DNA from 3 places in the Metabacillus sp. KJ11-3 genome. Region 1 is predicted to be linked to each of the others. Evidence: riboswitches for the same ligand, from Rfam matches in the RefSeq annotation. Region 1 holds a riboswitch; each other region holds the start of a gene.
What was found. A riboswitch is a leader RNA that binds a small molecule or an ion and turns the genes downstream of it on or off. The one in region 1 is predicted to bind cobalamin.
Positions count from the first base shown of each region.

Region 2: linked by a shared signal. The riboswitch ahead of AC0L8O_RS10670 (ABC transporter substrate-binding protein) and the one ahead of AC0L8O_RS18975 (ribonucleoside-diphosphate reductase subunit alpha) in region 1 are both predicted to bind cobalamin.
Region 3: linked by a shared signal. The riboswitch ahead of cobJ (precorrin-3B C(17)-methyltransferase) and the one ahead of AC0L8O_RS18975 (ribonucleoside-diphosphate reductase subunit alpha) in region 1 are both predicted to bind cobalamin.

Region 1 covers NZ_CM147865.1:3,808,288-3,814,335, reverse strand. Annotated here, with positions in the region: gene AC0L8O_RS18980 (ribonucleotide-diphosphate reductase subunit beta) at 1-726, opposite strand, end outside; gene AC0L8O_RS18975 (ribonucleoside-diphosphate reductase subunit alpha) at 1,019-3,271, opposite strand; cobalamin riboswitch at 3,429-3,604, opposite strand; gene AC0L8O_RS18970 (hypothetical protein) at 3,926-4,105, shown strand; gene AC0L8O_RS18965 (hypothetical protein) at 4,312-5,058, opposite strand; gene AC0L8O_RS18960 (hypothetical protein) at 5,220-5,474, opposite strand; gene gsiB (glucose starvation-inducible protein GsiB) at 5,676-6,048, shown strand, end outside.
Region 2 covers NZ_CM147865.1:2,095,004-2,101,051, reverse strand. Annotated here, with positions in the region: gene AC0L8O_RS10680 (adenosylcobinamide amidohydrolase) at 1-1,106, opposite strand, end outside; gene AC0L8O_RS10675 (FecCD family ABC transporter permease) at 1,107-2,174, opposite strand; gene AC0L8O_RS10670 (ABC transporter substrate-binding protein) at 2,137-3,129, opposite strand; cobalamin riboswitch at 3,334-3,524, opposite strand; gene AC0L8O_RS10665 (AraC family transcriptional regulator) at 3,694-4,611, opposite strand; gene AC0L8O_RS10660 (Gfo/Idh/MocA family protein) at 4,763-5,761, opposite strand; gene AC0L8O_RS10655 (sulfatase family protein) at 5,838-6,048, opposite strand, start outside.
Region 3 covers NZ_CM147865.1:1,719,407-1,725,454, forward strand. Annotated here, with positions in the region: gene AC0L8O_RS09070 (ABC transporter substrate-binding protein) at 1-32, shown strand, start outside; gene nikB (nickel ABC transporter permease) at 42-971, shown strand; gene AC0L8O_RS09080 (ABC transporter permease) at 985-1,812, shown strand; gene AC0L8O_RS09085 (ATP-binding cassette domain-containing protein) at 1,814-2,533, shown strand; gene AC0L8O_RS09090 (ABC transporter ATP-binding protein) at 2,533-3,303, shown strand; cobalamin riboswitch at 3,402-3,579, shown strand; gene cobJ (precorrin-3B C(17)-methyltransferase) at 3,720-5,342, shown strand; gene cobK (precorrin-6A reductase) at 5,352-6,048, shown strand, end outside.

The DNA of each region.
Region 1 (6,048 bases):
ATCTGTATCGTATTCCGGATATTGTTTCAGTACTTCCTTAAAAATTTGGACGAATAAGTCAACATGAATTTGTTCATCACGGTTAATATAATTAATCATTGTACTTGTTGCCACCATTTTTTGATTGCGGGCCAAATTGTAGAAGAATGCAAATCCGGAGTAAAAGAAAAGGCCCTCTAATATCACATCATATACGATCGACTTTAGTAGGTTCTCAACATTGGGTTGTTCAGCAAATGCTTCGTATCCATTTGTAACAAACTCATTTCGCTTTCTTAAAATCGGTTCACTTCTCCAGTATTCAAACACCTCATCCTGTACATGCTTAGGTACCAGGCTTGATAGTACATAGGAGTAGGAATGGTTATGAATGACTTCCTGCTGTGCAAGCATGATCATTAACGCATTGATACTTGAATCTGTTATATAATCAGAAACCTTACCGGCATAGTCGGTTTGGATGCTATCTAATAGTGCCAGCAAACCGATAATCTTCAGAAAGGCTTCTTTTTCATCCTCGGTTAAATCGGGATATTGCTTAATATCTTGAGCCATATTGATTTCAAAGGGTGTCCAAAAATTTGCCAGCATTTTTTTATAGCGGGGATATGCCCAAGGAAATGAAACATCATCCCAGTTTAATACGTTTGAGCTTTCACCATTTATAATACCTGTTGAGCGGTTTGGTGCAGCCGCATCCATGATTTTTCGTTTCGTTAGTTCCATATGAAGACTCCTTTTTAACAATTAGGGAATAGTGAGAGTGACTTAAGGTCTTATTCGCAAACCTTGTTGTCTTTGTAATAAGTATTGAGATAGTTGATTGGAGCTCCAGGATACTCGCTTTCCGTGGGGTGGGCGGTGAGCCTCCACAGCGCAAAGCGCCTCCGGGGTCTCACCTGTCCCACAGCTCCCACAGGAGTCTCGAACCTTCCGCTCCAATCAACCTTTTCTTATAAAGAACTTATATAAAACATTTTTGAAAAGAGCTTTCCTAAAAAATATTTACCTAAAGAAATTAACTAGCGCAAGAATCACATTCTTCAATCGTACTGGAAGTAGATCGTAAATAATAAGTAGTTTTCAATCTTTCTCTCCATGCTGATAGATGAAGGTCAAGCAGATCCTTGGCTTTAATTGTATTTTGTACGTAAAGATTGAACGAGATTGATTGATCGATATGTCGTTGTCGTGCTGCATTTTGTTTAATGCTCCAATGCTGATCAATAAAATAAGCAGATTTATAATACCAAGTTGTTGTTGAATTAAGATCCGGAACAGTTACCGGAATTTTATAGTCTTTCTTTTCTTCTGAATAAACCTTTTGGAAGATTGGATCAATACTTGCTGTACTTCCTGCAATAATAGAGGTCGAAGCATTAGGTGCAACGGCCATTAAATATCCATTTCTTACTCCGTAATTTGCCACTTTCCTTTTTAGTGCGCCCCAATCAAAGCTACTTTCTTTTGTTTGATACCCACGTTTGTCAAAATAAGCACCTGTTTCCCAATCGGAGCCTTTAAACACAGAGTAGGTACCTTTTTCCTTCGCAAGTTCCATGCTTGCTGAAATCGTTAAGAAAGAGATCTTTTCGTATAATTCATCAGCAAATTGAATCGCTTCTTCATGCTCCCATTTAAGCTGCTTTAGAGCTAATAGGTGGTGCCAACCAAAGGTTCCTAATCCAATTGCTCGGTATTTTTCATTTGTTAATCTTGCTTGAAGAACAGGAATTGTATTTAAATCGATCACATTGTCCAACATTCTTACTTGGATAGGAATCAGTTTTTCCAACACATCATCAGTTACAGCTTTCGCAAGATTTATAGATGAAAGGTTACATACGACAAAATCACCCGGTGTTTTGATTGTGATGATTTTTCCATCTTCCGTATATTGCTCTTCCACAGTTGTTGGACTTTGGTTTTGCGTAATTTCCGTGCAAAGATTACTGCAATAGATCATTCCTTGATGAGAGTTTGCGTTTTTACGGTTTACCTCATCCCGATAGAACATATATGGTGTTCCTGCTTCTAATTGACTGATCATAATTCGTTTCATAATCTCAATAGCAGGGACCTTTTCCTTTGAAAGCTGTTCATTTTGAACACATGCCCAATAACGCTCTCTGAAGCTTCCATTTCCTTTTTGTTCGTCGTAAAAATCTTCAATGCTAAAGCCCATAACAGTACGGACTTCATGTGGATCAAATAAATACCAGTCAGCGCGTGCTTCAACCTGTTCCATGAAAAGGTCTGGGATACAGACGCCTGTAAAGATATCATGTGTCCGCATTCTTTCATCACCGTTATTGAGCTTGGCATCAAGGAAGGAGAAGATATCTTTATGCCATACATCAAGATAGACAGCGATCGCTCCTTTACGTTGTCCCAGCTGATCAACACTGACAGCTGTATTGTTCAATTGCTTCATCCATGGAATAATGCCGGAAGAAACACCTTTGAATCCGCGGATATCACTTCCACGACTACGAATTTTACCAAGATAAGCTCCAACACCGCCACCGGATTTTGATAGATTGGCAATGTCTGTGTTGCTGTCAAAAATTCCTTGAAGACTGTCATCAATCGTATCAATAAAACAGCTTGAAAGCTGTCCAATAGGCTTTCCTGCATTTGAAAGAGTTGGTGTGGCAACTGTCATATAAAGATTACTCATAGCCCAGTATGCTTGCTTAATAAGCGCAAGACGATTTTCTTTATTTTCGCGGGCCATTAACGTCATTGCGATCACTAAAAATCGTTCTTGTGGCAATTCGTACACCTGTTTTGAGAAATCCTTTGTTAAATAGCGGTCAGCTAATGTGCGAAGTCCAATATATGTAAATAGGTAATCATTGTCAGGGTTTAAAAAGGAACCAATTTGATCAATCTCATTCTTCGTATAATTTTCTACTAGACTTGTGCTGTAAAGTCCTTTTGATACAAGTGTTGTAAGTAGTTCGTAAAAATTACCGTATTTTTGTTTTTTATTATATCCGCGGTTTTGAGCAGCTTCTTTATATAGCTTGGCTAAATAAATATGTGAACAAAAATAGGTCCACTCAGGTTCTAGTTCATGGATATTTGATAGCCCTTCTAAAATAAGCAGATTTGTTAATTGTTCAGATGTATAGGAATCTCTTTGCAGAATCGTATTTTCAATTCTGTTCAGATATTCGTCAATATTTAATGTTGGAAAATGTTGATGGATATTTTTAATAAATGCAGTTAGTTTTGTAAAATCAAAGGCTTCTTGTCCATTGATCATTGGGGATAAGGTTGTCTTGCTCATGAATATTCCTCCGTCTTGTCGTTTATTGGCAGGGATAAGGAGATAAAACGACAGAAAGAGAGCAAGTTCTTAGGAAGTTGAATAGCTCAAGAGGTTACTATCGTTTCATCTTCTCAGTCCCCGAAGAAATTGAAACTTTCACAAGGTATAGGTAGGTCTCCTGACTTATGCTCTTCCTACTATGAGTCCTTCCCATACATGAGGTACAGTGGTTTTCTCAATTCGTCACATTTACAGTTGCGGGGACAGTTCTGGATTTTCACCAGATTCCCAATTAAGCTAAATAGCGCCTATTTCTTGTATGTATACAATATATAGTTTTTTGATAGAAATAAAAATCAATATATAGTTGATCTTTAGTATAGTTCCATCATAAAGCAGTTGGGTAAAATAAGCAATATAATTTTTCGCAGTTAACAAAGATTCGTAGATTTGGACAATTATAGTAATAATACAAGAACAAAGATAACAGGAACATGTAGCAAATACAAAATAAAAGCTTCTCTTAAAAATTATTAAGCTGAATCTAGTTCTAAAAAAAGTCAAAATTGTTGTTTCATCATTTATATATATGGGTAAAAGCTCCATAAAGAAAACTACTACTAATTTTTAAGAAAGGGAGAATGGAAAATGAAATCTAGTAAAGTAAGCTTAGATAATCTATTAGGAAAAAACACAAGAGCCAAACGTAAAAATATAGTCGGTCGTGGTGAAAGTCAAGATATGGAAGAGTGTATTATCCATAGAGAGATTCATGGAGATAAAGTCTATGTTCCATTAAATCTTGAGCGAGTATGGAACAGTATTTAGTATAAACTTAACCCCCCAAAGCCCATTAAGGGCTTTTTCAGACTGTTGACAAACGCTCGCTTTCTTCGTTACTCACCTTGCTACGGTGCTCATTACCAACACCGGTAACTCCGCTCCTCACAAGGCTTCGTGCTTTGATACGCAAGCGTTAGCAATCAGTCTGAAAGGCTAGCAAATTTTACTTTGTCTACAAACTGCAAAGCTTATTAAGGGCTTTTTTCGTGCTTTACCGAATGCTCTTCTATTGGAGTATGATTCTGCTTTTTACGTTTCTCTTCCATGATTTTTACATCCTCTTTGAATTTATCATTAATGATTTCCTTTTTCCCAAATAGTAGAATTTGATCGCCTTCATGAATTTTTGTATCATAAATCTTCTTTCTAATCTTTATTTCACCTCTTTTGATAAACAAAACAACAAATTCCAACTGCTCATGCTCTTTTATCACTTGGCTCATTGTTTTAGAAAAGAGAGATGATTCCTTATAAATGTGGAGGTTGAGGAGATCATCTTCTTCCTCGGTTAAAAATACATCCCGTATCGGTAAATCAGCTATTTCAATATTTCTTTTCAGTTTATTAGCAAAAAGCTTAGATAATAAATTCTGAATGTAGGGCAGTTTTACCAAACCAAGGATGAGGATTGCTCCACCTGCGATATAAAGAACTTCTTTTGTTTTAATACTATTAGAGAGGAAATTGCTAATAGACGATATAATCACAGCAAGTGAGACAGCACCAAACGAAATAAGAAAGATAGCCAACTTTCTTCGGATAGGATGGCCTAAAATAAGTTCTGATTCACCTGTTGTAAAGCCTGTACCTGTCATAAGTGATATGACTTGGAATCTTGAAACTTCGAGCTTAAGATCTGTTAACCGAAATAAAATGACATGAATTTCAATGACAGTTGCAATGACGATGAAGTAAATTACTAGAAAAAATAAAGCCATTTTTCCACCTCACCAAGATGATTATCATTTTTTACACACTACTTCTTAAAACAAAGAAATGAGCGGGGTACTTAGTTACCGCCGCTTCATTAAACTATCGCAAACTATTTATTTTTTATTTTGATAGAAAAGAAAGGCTTGGTAATAAGGAATCATGTTTTCTACTGTAATTTTTCATTATAGAAATTTACTGAATACATAGCACCTTCGCTGACCATTTTATTGTCTTCCAGATCATAAGGATGTGGATTTCCTCCCTTTTCAATTGGGAGACTTTTATTTTTTACATAAGAAGAAGGTCTTATCATCCGTTTCCAGTCTCTTAGTAAGTTTTCCAGCTTCACTCTATTCGATTTAGAAGATAACCATATTGAAGCAGATGCTCCTATACCAACAATCATTAATGCTCGTTTCATAACCATACCTCCTTGAGATGTAGAATCTTTCATTCTACTTTTGTATTTTTTTACCCACTATATAACAGATAAAACATAATGATTAGATTAAAAATATTACAAAACGATTAAACAAGAAAAAGTAGGTTTTAGAGGGAAAAGAAGGTGGTACAAGATTAGCGTAAGCAAATAAGAAGAAAAACTTAAAGGAGGATGTACAAAATGAGTAAAGATAATAATAAGAAAATGACATTAGAGGAAGCAGGACGTAAAGGTGGAGAAGCTACTTCAAAAAATCATGATAAGGAGTTCTATCAAGAGATTGGACGTAAGGGCGGAGAAGCGACTTCTGAAAATCATGATAAGGAATTCTATCAAGAAATAGGACAAAAAGGTGGAGAAGCCACTTCTGAAAACCATGATAAGGAATTCTATCAAGAAATAGGACAAAAAGGTGGAGAAGCCACTTCTGAAAACCATGATAAGGAATTCTATCAAGAAATAGGACAAAAAGGTGGAGAAGCCACTTCTGAAAATCATGATAAGGAATTCTATCAAGAAATAGGACAAAAAGGCGGAGAAGCGACTTCTGAAA
Region 2 (6,048 bases), 1.7 Mb from region 1:
GCAGTCACAATAGCAAGCAGCTGGATTCCATTTACTTCCTCTTCTATTATGACAACATCCTCCAAAATAACAGCTGTCATCATCCCAAGTGCTTGTTCAAATGGGATGTTCATTTTTTTCATCCTGGTCTGTACATCTTTAGGCGGCTCATCACAATGATAATTTTTCTTCACATGAAAATTACAAAAATGAGTGAGCCACTGAATTCCATCGCCAATTACACCATTAGATATTGATTTTAACGGATGGTTGAACTGAACATGGATAAATTCCTTCGTTTGTTTAATCGCATAAGATTCTTTAAAATTATAAGGTTGTGGAGATATACGATGGTTTGGAGTCAATAACAACTGTGGCTTTGGAATTGTTGGATGTGATTGAGAAAGTACATCCACCTCATACACTTTTTTCAGCTGATTCACTTTTCTTAACGTTTCTACATCCCCAACTTCTAGAAACTGCCCATGATGCAGCAGGGCGATGCGATCAGAATAAAGTGATGCCACATTTAAATCATGTAAAATGGCAAAAATGGTTAATCCCATTGATTGCTGTTGTTCTTTTAATAAATCGAGCATTTGAAAAGTATGCTTAATATCTAAATGGTTGGTAGGCTCATCTAGAAGTAAAATTTCAGGTTCCTGCACTAAAGCCTTCGCCAATAAAACTCTTTGCTTTTCCCCACCGCTTATCATGCGAAATGGAGTTTTTTTGAATTGGGTAATACTTGTCATATCCATGACATGATCCATTAAGGCGATATCGTGTTTTGTAAGTTGTTTGAGAAAACCCTTTTGATGCGGGTATCGACCGAGTGCGATAATTTCTTCAACCGTATAATCAAATGATACATTTGCTTCCTGGGTGAGTACAGCCATTTTTTTCGCTTTATCAAGCTTGGATAGACTTGTAATCGATTGGTTTGATAAATACACATCTCCACCTATAATCGGTAGTTGACCTGTAATAAGCTTGAAAATGGTCGTTTTTCCACTTCCGTTTGGACCAAGGAGGGTGAAAAACTCACCTTTTTTGATATCTGCATCAATACCGTTTATAATGGGCGGATGTGAATAACCGCCAACTAAGTTCTGAATTCTTATCATTTACGATCTCCTCCGCCCAATACGTTCTCTAATTAATAAAAGTGCAAAAACCGGTGCACCAATTAAAGCTGTGATCACACCAATCGGCATTTCCTTGGGAGCGATAATGGTTCGGCATACTAAGTCTGCCAAAATGAGAAATGCTCCACCTACAAGCATTGACAATGGTAGAACATGGCGATGATTCGGTCCCGTTATTAAGCGAATAAGATGTGGAATAACAAGTCCGACAAAACCTATCGAGCCTGAGACCGCAACAGCTGCACCTGTTAATAGGGAAGCACCAATTAGAATAAAGATTTTTCTTTTTCTCACATCAACACCTATATGGTCTGCTGCTTCCTCACCTAGTGCCAATGCATTTAACTCCCGATGATTTGCAAATAAAATGAAGGTCCCGAGCGCCATAAACGGAATAATTAATGTTACATGTGTCCAGCTTCTCATCCCAACACTACCGTACAGCCAATAAATAATTTGTGTCATTGAATCACGGTCACTTAATGAGATAATTAGTGAGACAATGGCGCCAATAAATGCACTTACGATAATTCCGGCCAGAATAATCGTTTCAATTGCCAGGTTTCGACTGCTTAATTTCACAAGGCCAAAAACGAGGAAAAGAGTAATAAAGCCACTTATGATTGCCACAACAGGAAGTGTAAAGCTTCCTAAGCCGATTATCGAAAATTGAAAAAAGATAACAAACACCGCACCAAGTGATGCTCCTGACGACACCCCGATTGTATAAGGATCTGCCAATGGATTTCGTAACAGTCCTTGAAAGGCGGCTCCTGCTAATGATAAAGATGCCCCAACACAAAACCCCAGCAGTACTCTTGGCAAACGAATATTCCATATGATCATCTCTTCATTTTTTGGAATTTCTCCCAGCCACCCAAAACCGAATGCATTGTCAGAAATGATATGTAAAATAGTGGGAATCGGCACTTGGACACTGCTAATAAATAAACCAAGGAGGGCTGTACTAAGTACAAACCCTCCGCTTAGAATATACAGCCACGTAATTTTACTTTTCAAACACTTCAGGATAAATAAGCTTCGCAAGTGTCTCGACTCCTTCAATTAAACGCGGACCTGGTCTTGTTACTGTATCGTTATCAACATCAAATACCTGTTTATTTTTAATTGCTGGTACTTCTGTCCACCCTTTACGTGCTAATACCTGTTCACTTGGATTGTCTATATAATAGCCATACGTTGTAATAATCACATCAGGGTTTAGTTTAACAATTTCTTCCTCCGTTAATTTCACCCAGCCTTCTTGGTCTTCTGCGGCATTAACTGCTTGGATTGATTCCAGCATTTCATTCATAAATGTGTTTTTACCTGTTGTAAAGATATCCGGTGATGGAGAAACTTCTACCCATACTTTCTTTTTCTCTGTAATTTCAGCTGCAGCTTTTTCTTTTATAGCAGCAAGACGGTCTTCCATATCAGTTACAATTTCGTTAGCTTTTTCTTCAGTCCCTGTTGCTTGTCCAATCATTTGGATATTTTTATATACTTCATCAAATGAAGAGGTATCACCAACAACAACCACTTTAATTCCTGCTTCTTCAAGTTGCTTTAAAATATCAGGGTGTGTTTCATTATGATAATCGGTTACTAACGCAATATCAGGTTGAAGGGATAGTACCATTTCAACATTGATATCCTGAGCACCTACTTTTTCTATCTCTAATGCTTCTGGAGGGTAGTTATCATAATCAGAAACACCTATCACTTTATCACCTAGTCCAAGAGCGAAAAGAATTTCAGTATTACTCGCTTGGATAGAAACGATTGATTCAGGCTCAGATTCGATGGTTACTTCCTTACCTGCATCATCCGTTATCGTGACTGGAAACGCCTGTGCACTCTCAGTATTATTCTCTTCTTGTTGAGTCGAATCATTCTTAGTATTCTGCTCACCTTGTGTGGTATCCTCTTGAGATCCGCACCCCACGATCATGAACATGCTTAACAAAAGAACAACACTTAATAAACCCCACTTTTTCATAAACGTATTCATTTGTTCATTCTCCCTTTCTTTTTTGAACACAAAAAAACGCTATTCTCTATAGAAAGCGTTGAATAAAGGCATCTAAATGGTATTTCTCTTGTTCAAGATATGTATAAACATCCAATCTACTATAAAAATAATAGCAATAAAGCAGCAAGAGACTGACTAAAGAGCACTTTAAACATTCCTTTCCTCGAGGAAGCTTAAAAAACATAATAGGCAGGTCTCCTGACTTACGAATTTGAATGCCGGTTATTCCTTCCCATGCTTTACACACAGTGGTTCTTACATAACCTTACTCTTCGCTTACAGTGGCGGGACCGTGTTGGATTTACACCAAACTTCCCTCTTAGTCTTACATATGGTAAGAAACCTATTTGTTCAGTATTTATTTTTTTGTTTTCTATTAGAGAGTATAATATAGACTTAGTCGTTTGTAAAATGGATTTGTTGATGAATGATACATGGTTAAAAATAGAAGAGGAAATGATTAAATTCCTAAAACATATTATAGATAACTATTTAATATAAATCTATCGGTTCTTTTCATATAAGTGAGCATCAAACTTTAATACTTGTAATGTAGCTACTTGCTTTAAATTTACCGGGAGAACAGCCAACTATTCTTCGAAATAAGCGGCTAAAAAACGCAGGGTCTTCATACCCGACTCTTATCGCAACATTAATCACTTTTTCATCGGTTTCTATCAAATATTGTTTTGCTTTTTCAATTCTGATATTGTGTACCATCTCGATTATGGTCTGTCCTGTTTCTTGTTTAAATAGGCGGTTTAGATGACGTGGACTGATATTAAATAAGTGACAGAGGGTCTGGATGGAGATTTTCTGATCAAAGTTTCTCGTTAAATATCCACATATTCTTTGAATCAAAATGTTTACATCATCTTGCTTTGAGAGAGGTTGCATACATCTTGATTTTCTATCATTATATTGACGGGACAAAATGATTAACAATTCTACTAGCTGTAAACGTATTAAAGTGGAGTAGCATGAATTTTCCCTGTTGTATTCAAACATCATCCCTTCTAATAAATGTAAAAATCTTGATGAGGTATTGACATCTAAATTTAAGAGATGATGGAAACGCTCGTTATTATCTAAGAAAGGATGAATATAAAAATAATCCATTGATTGAGAAACACCTAGTTCTTTTAACCAGGAGTCTTGAATTAAATTAGGAAGAAATAAGCAATTAATAATTTCTAATGATTCGCCTTTATCAATATTAAACGTATGAACTTCACCGGGATTAATGATGAAAACATCATTTGTTTTGATCATGTAGGATTGTTCTTCAAATATATGTCTTGCATTGCCTTTAACTACAAATACAAGTTCAATGAACTCATGTGAATGCGCAGGAGGTATGTTTGTAGAATCATGATGAAATCTCTGAATCCAAAATGGAAATTCTTCTGTTTTCATATATTCACTACTTTGATATGTAGTTGCTGACATATATGTGCCTCCTCTAGATAAAATAACATGGATGTTTATCTAGTAAGTAAACGTTCTCTTTCATATATTAGTAAACGCTTACAATAAGTATTAAACAATCTCTTTTTTTAGTCAATTACCGAAATGAAAATGGTGTTTTTTTACTACATATTCATTTTCCAATTTCAATAACTGCACCATTTTCCAATTGTGAGCGAATAGCTGCTTCTATTACTTCCTGTGCTGCTAATGCCTCATGACCAGAGCCGGTGATTTTTTCCGGCGGAGTAGATTGTTTTATCTCACTAATAAACGTATTTATTCTATTTTTAAAAGTTTCATTAAAACCATTCATTCCCGTTAGAACTGAATTGCGAAACACCTTTAATTCACTGCTTTTATGCGGATAAAACGTTAAGTTTTCATATACATTATCAATAAAAAACCTCCCCTTATTGCCGGCAACTTCACAAGTTTCTATCGGATGGTTGTTATCCATATCATAACTACCCGTTAAATGCCCAACTGCACCAGATTCAAATTCTAAATTAATTGAAGCTGTAGACCATACTTTTCTCCCGGGTGCTTTTGTCATGAATGCTTGAACACGTTTAATATCTCCTCCAAAATAACGAATCACATCAATTGAATGTGTGTGAAGGGCTCTCATGTGGATCCAGGGACTAGATTCGTTAGGATTGCCAATTGTTAATTTCATATTAAGATATAATAATGTTCCGAGGTCTCCATTATCAATCCACTTCTTAGCCTGTTCTGCAACCGGTACAAAACGGTGATTTAAATTACATGCTAAGCGTACGTTTTTTGCTTTTGCATAATTCACCAATTCGCGAGCTTCTTCAATATTATTAGATAAAGGTTTTTCTACCAGTACATCTTTCCCTGCATCAATCGCCATTCTAGCAGGTGCATAATGATGGGAACCGTTTTCTTTACCACCAGTTGCAATACTAATAACATCAATCTCCTCATTTTCTAACATACTTTTCAAATCTGTATATGCTTGTACGTTAAATTCATTGGCTGCTGCATCAGCCAACTCTTTATTTAAATCACAAACAGCAATTAGGTCGGTGTCGTTATTTTCTCTAAAATAACGACAATGTATTTTCCCGATATTGTTAACTCCTATAACGGCTGCTTTTATCATTATTTCTCTATCCTTTCTTGAATCAAATACTTCGAAGAAAAACTCCTTCGAAGTATTTGCATTAATTTAAAATGAATTAAAGCTGTTCTTCTTTTTTCTTCTCTTGTAACTTTTGGGCAGTATGAATGGATCCAATGTATAATGAGTCGTAAGCTTCCTGTGAAGTATTAAAAGGTCCTTGGTCTAAACCATGCCAATTTAGGTTTGTATACATTGGATTTTTTCTGCCACATTCTTGTTCTCGCTTCCTTATATATTCATTAAGCCTTCCTGTTAATAAATTGACA
Region 3 (6,048 bases), 2.1 Mb from region 1:
ACTATAATAATGCCAATGTTGACAAAGAGTAATCATACATTATGCAAAAATTCGTACTACAACATACTCTTCAATTATTTCTTGTTATTTTTTTTGTATCGACGCTAACATTTTTATTGGTTAGAATTTCGCCTGGAGATCCGGCAACGATTATGTTAAAAGCCAATGATGTTCCTGTTTCTGATGAAGCTATTTATGCACTAAAGAGTGAACTAGGCTTAACAAATTCTATTGGCGTTCAATATATTGAATGGTTACAGCAAATATTTACTGGGCAATGGGGCGAGTCATATGTTTCAGAAAGGCCGGTCATAAGTGAGTTGTTTGCGAGGTTACCAGCTACGTTAGAGCTAGCATTTGCAGGGCTTGGCGTTATGTTATTAGTGACTTTGATTTTAGGAATCTCTACGGCTGTTTATGAAAATGGAGTAGTGGATAAAATAGGGCGTGTATTAGCACTCTTAGGTTCAGCGATACCTACATTTTGGTTAGGATTCTTATTTATGTATCTTTTCTCAGTTCACTTTGGATGGTTACCATCAATGGGAAGAAATAATTGGGAAAATTTAATTTTACCAGCGACAACATTAGGTTTCAGCCTTGGGACAGTATATGCGCGAGTTTTGCGCATGCAAATGCTGGAGATGTTGCAGCAACCATTTGTTAAGGCATCTAGAGCAAGAGGAATATCGAAAAATAGGATTTTAGTATTTCAAGTATTCAAGCATGCTTTATTACCAATTGTAACGATGGTTGGTACAAGCTTTGCATATATGCTAGGCGGAAGTATCATTGTAGAAACAATTTTTTCATGGCCAGGTTTAGGTCGATATGTCATAGAATCTATTAATATGCGAGATTATCCTGTCATTCAAGGTTATGTTGTTTTTGCAGCTATTTTATTTGTATCCATTCATATGCTAGTAGATTGTATCTATTTACTCATTGATCCACGTTTAAAAGTTCGATAGGAGGAGGCAGATAATGTTGAAGAGATTCAAGCAAGTAAATATTGGTTTGCTTGCAGGGGGCGGAATCCTATTTTGTTTTTCTTTGCTAGGATTATTTGCACCATGGATTGCACCTCATGATCCAATAGCAGTAAATTTGGCCGATAGATTACAGTCATCAAGTTGGGTTTATCCATTTGGAACAGATCATCTGGGACGCTGTATCTTATCTCGTATTATTTTTGGTATTCGAATAAGTGTAACATCGGCTTTGATCATCATGTTCTTCACTATGTTAATTAGTATTCCAATTGCGTTATTAACAGGTTATGTAAGAGGACGTACAGATTCTTTTATGATGAGGATCATCGATAGCACTTTAGCCATTCCAGATATTGTGCTAACGATTGCGATAGTAGGCTTATTAGGTCCCGGTTTAGTAAATATGCTGTTCGCCATTGTAGTCGTTCGTTGGGCAAGTTATGTTCGCTTTATTCGAAGTCTTGTTGTAAAAATATCTCAAGAAAATTATATCCTATCAGCAAGAATGGCTGGAAATACTCATTTTCGTATTTTAAAACGTTATGTACTTCCTCAAATAGGGATGCCTATCATGGTTTTTAGTGCCTTAGATATGGGCAAGATTGTTTTGAATATTGCCGGTCTTTCCTTTTTGGGATTAGGCACTCAGCCACCCACACCTGATTGGGGTGCAATGCTAAATGATGCGATTGGATATTTCCAGACTTCTCCACATGTTATGTTTTTCCCTGGTTTATCTATTGTTTTATTTGTCCTAGCATGTCAGTTAGTAAGTGAAAAACTGGGGATAATGAATAGGACAGTAGGTAAGGAGGCATAAAATGGTGGAAGGAAGCCCATTATTAAAGGTTGAGCATATAGAAGTTACATATAAACATAGGCAGCAGCAAAAAGTGATTATTCAAGATGCATCTTTCATGTTATATCCAGGAGAAATAGTTGCAATGACTGGTAAAAGTGGTGCGGGTAAAAGTATTGTATCAAATGCAATAGTTGGATTACTAGATAAAGGGTTACATGTGACAAAAGGGCAAATTCTATTTGAAGGGAAAAATATTGTGGACTTTAGTGAGAAGCAATTTGAAAATTTAAGAAGACAGAGTATTGCCATGATGATTCAACATTCATTAAACGGATTAGACCCAATTAGGCTAGTAAAAAAGCAGATGTTAGAGACAATTCGACAGAGAAAGCTAGGTACAAATCAAGAAGTTGAACAACTATTGCATCATCTGCTCACCCAAGTCGGTTTTTCCGAACCGGAACAAATTCTTCGTTCATATCCATTTGAGTTAAGCGGCGGAATGAGGCAGCGAGTATTATTGGCGTTGATCGTAGGTTTAAAGCCGAAAATATTAATTGCTGATGAACCAACAACTGCACTTGATATCGTAAATCGTGAAAAAGTATTAAGGTTATTAAAGCAGTTACAACGTAATCTAGGATTAACAGTACTTCTCATTTCACATGATGAAAACAGTATAAAAAAGTATGCGGATCGTGTCATTCATATGAATGAAGGAGGGGTACTTTCATCATAATGTTAGAATTAAAGCAAGTGACAAAAGAGTATCCTATTCGATTTCGAAGAGGGAAAAGCAAGAAAAAAATGGCTGTTAACAATGTTAACTTAACCATTTCAACAGGTGAAAGCGTAGCACTTGTAGGTGAGAGTGGGAGCGGAAAAAGTACCATTGCAAAATTAATCATGCGAATGGAGAAACAAACTTCCGGGCAAATTTTATGGAATGGACATAGCATTGACTCAAAACAATTAAAATTTAGTACATTCTATAAAAACTTCCAAATGGTATTGCAAGATTCTTCAGCCTCATTGCATCCTAAAATGCGTATTGAAGAGATCCTATCAGAGCCTATTCGTAATTTTTTTCCAGATCAAAAGAATTGGTATGAAGAATGTAAGAAACTATTGGATGTAGTAGGCTTGGACTCGTCATTTTTGGAGTATTTTCCTAATCAATTAAGTGGTGGGCAAAAACAACGTATTTGTATTGCAAAAGCTTTAGCCGTTAAGCCGAAACTCATTATTTTAGATGAATCTATCGCTAGCTTAGATCGTCCTTCTCAACAATCAATTCTAGAAAGTTTAAGATCTTTTCAAATACAAAACGGGACAAGTTATCTATTCATTACCCATGATTTACAGTCCACTAAACAACTATGCAAACGTATAGAAGTAATGCATCAAGGGGAAATCGTAGAGACTATTACACATTGGGAACGCTGGCAGCTAAAGCACCCATATTCACAATTACTATTTGATACCATGAGCCAACGTAATGAAGCATGATATCAACTTAAAAAGGGGTTTTCTACATAAGCTTTTATGATATTTACAAAAAATAGTATATTAACTTACGAGATTGTATGTTATATTAATAAAAAATTTAATAATGTATTTAAATAAGTGCTCACATATGTGAGGTAAAAGGGAAACTAGTGAAAGTCTGGTACTGCCCCCGCAACTGTAAGAGCTGATGAAATTACAATACCACTGAGATATCGGGAAGGTGTAAGAGTAAAAAGAAGCTTAAGTCAGGAAACCTGCTTATTTAAACGACACTTGCTTTTCGGAGGGAGAAGTATAGGCGGGACAATGTTACCTATTGTTTTTGTGTTTTTAGTATGCTTTTTTTATACTGCTATTTCACATGCCTGTATTCCTTTTAAAAGGAGTGCAGGCATTTTTTATTTGGAGGTAAGCCTATGAATAAAGGGAAAATTTTTGTTGTTGGCTTCGGTCCTGGTGATCGTGAGCATATTACAAATCGAGCTGTAGTTGCGTTGCAGCAAAGTGATTGTATTATCGGCTATAAAACATACGTGGAGCTAATTCAACATTTGGTAACAGCAAAATCCATTGTTAGTACGGGTATGACAGAAGAAGTGTCACGTGCACAGGATGCAGTAAAGAAAGCAGAAGCAGGTCAAATTGTTTCAGTCATTTCCAGCGGGGATTCAGGTGTTTATGGAATGGCTGGATTAGTGTATGAAGTGCTGATTGAGAAGGGCTGGACTGAAAAAGAAGGTATTGAAGTAGAAATTGTTCCGGGTATTTCAGCCATTAATTCTTGTGCGAGCTTACTGGGTGCACCCGTCATGCATGACTCATGCACGATCAGTCTAAGTGATCATTTAACACCTTGGACCGTAATCGAAAAGCGCATTGAAGCAGCTGCGATGGCGGATTTTGTTATAGCTTTATATAATCCGAAAAGCGGTCGACGGACACGCCAAATTGTAGAGGCGCAACATATTTTATTAAAATATCGTTCTCCAGAAACACCTGTAGGACTTGTGAAAAGTGCCTATCGGGCCAATCAAAATGTTGTGCTGACAACACTGGATAAAATGTTAGAACATGATATCGGAATGCTAACTACGGTTATAATTGGGAATTCTTCTACGTTCTTTTATGACAATAAGATCATTACACCTCGAGGTTATCAGCGTAAATATACGTTAGGTGAGGATAAGCAGAGCTTAAAACCGCATCAGCGTTTGAAAAAGGAAGCCGAACCATGGGCATTAAATCAAGAAACAGGTGAGGCACAAGCGGGTTATGAACAAATTAATAGAAAAAAACAGGAAGTTAGCTCATTAGATTTAGCTCTAAAGGCTCTATCCTTGGTGTCAAAATCGGAAATAGAACCTTCGCATTTCGTTCAGCAGACAATCGAAGACATATTTGAATTTGCTGTTTCACCTGGTGTTGCCAATAAATTTATTACCCCAAAGCAAATGAGCGTATTGGCAGAAACCATTGGCGAGACAGGCACCATGGAATATACGCCAGATCATCGTTTTTTACTTAAAGTTCCAACAGATCAGCCCGAATCGATTGTAAAAAAACTTGAACAAAATGATTTACTTGTCATGCCTGTCGGAGATGTTTTAAATCTAAAAGCTTGTGATTTTTGCTACGGTGAAAAAGCTGAATCTATACCATATGCAGAAGAAATATCATCAAAACTGGGAGGATTAAAGCTTCCAAAAGAATTACATATTGGTTTCAACGGTTGCGGGATGGCCTGTTATCGGGCTGTTTTCGATGATATCGGGATTGTTTACCGCAAGAAGAAATTTGATTTATTTATTGGCGCAAAGCCTGTTGGCCGAACAGCGCATGCTGCACAGCCAGTAGCAGAAGGGATTGAACCAGATCAGTTGCTGCCGTTATTAACGAAAATGATAGAAGAGTATAAACAAAATGCCCATCCAAATGAACGTCTTTTTAAATATTTTAAACGTGTGAAAAGAATTCAGGATTTTACCTATCAGGATATGAGCTCCAAAATTGAAATCGAGCCGGCACCATGTGGAGATTAGGAGGAACACATGATTTTATTCTTAGCAGGCACAAGTGATGCAAGAGCATTGGCCATTCACTTGCAAAATCAAGGCTATCCCTTATTAGCAACGGTTGTCACAGAATCTGCAGCCGAAAGCTTACATGCAAAAGATATACCTTGCCAAGTTGGAAGGTTATCAGTTGATGACATGATGGCAATGATTCAAAAGCAAAAGATCACCTGTGTCATCGATGCCAGCCATCCATATGCGGAAGAAGCGTCGAAAACCGCAATGGCAGCTGCAAAAGCAAGTGAAATTCCATATATTCGTTATGAAAGGCCAGAAGAACAATTTATTTCGCCTCTCATTACAGAAGTTGAAAATTATGAAGAAGCAGCTAAATTAGCTCAATCTCATAAAGGGACAGTCATGCTGACAACAGGTAGCAAAACATTGGAAATATTCACAAAACACTTAATGCATGATGATATCCGGCTTGTATGCAGAATGCTGCCAAATGTAGGAAACATGGAAAAGTGCAATCGTTTAGGTATAAAACAAAAAGACATTATTGCGATACAGGGACCATTTTCTGAATCTTTAAATAAAGCATTATGTGAGCAATACAATGTGACGCTGATGATTACAAAGGAAAGCGGCAAAGTAGGATCTGTAGATGAAAAAATGACAGCTGCTTTGCAATTAGGGATTCCTGTTATTTTAATCAAACGTCCAGCGATAA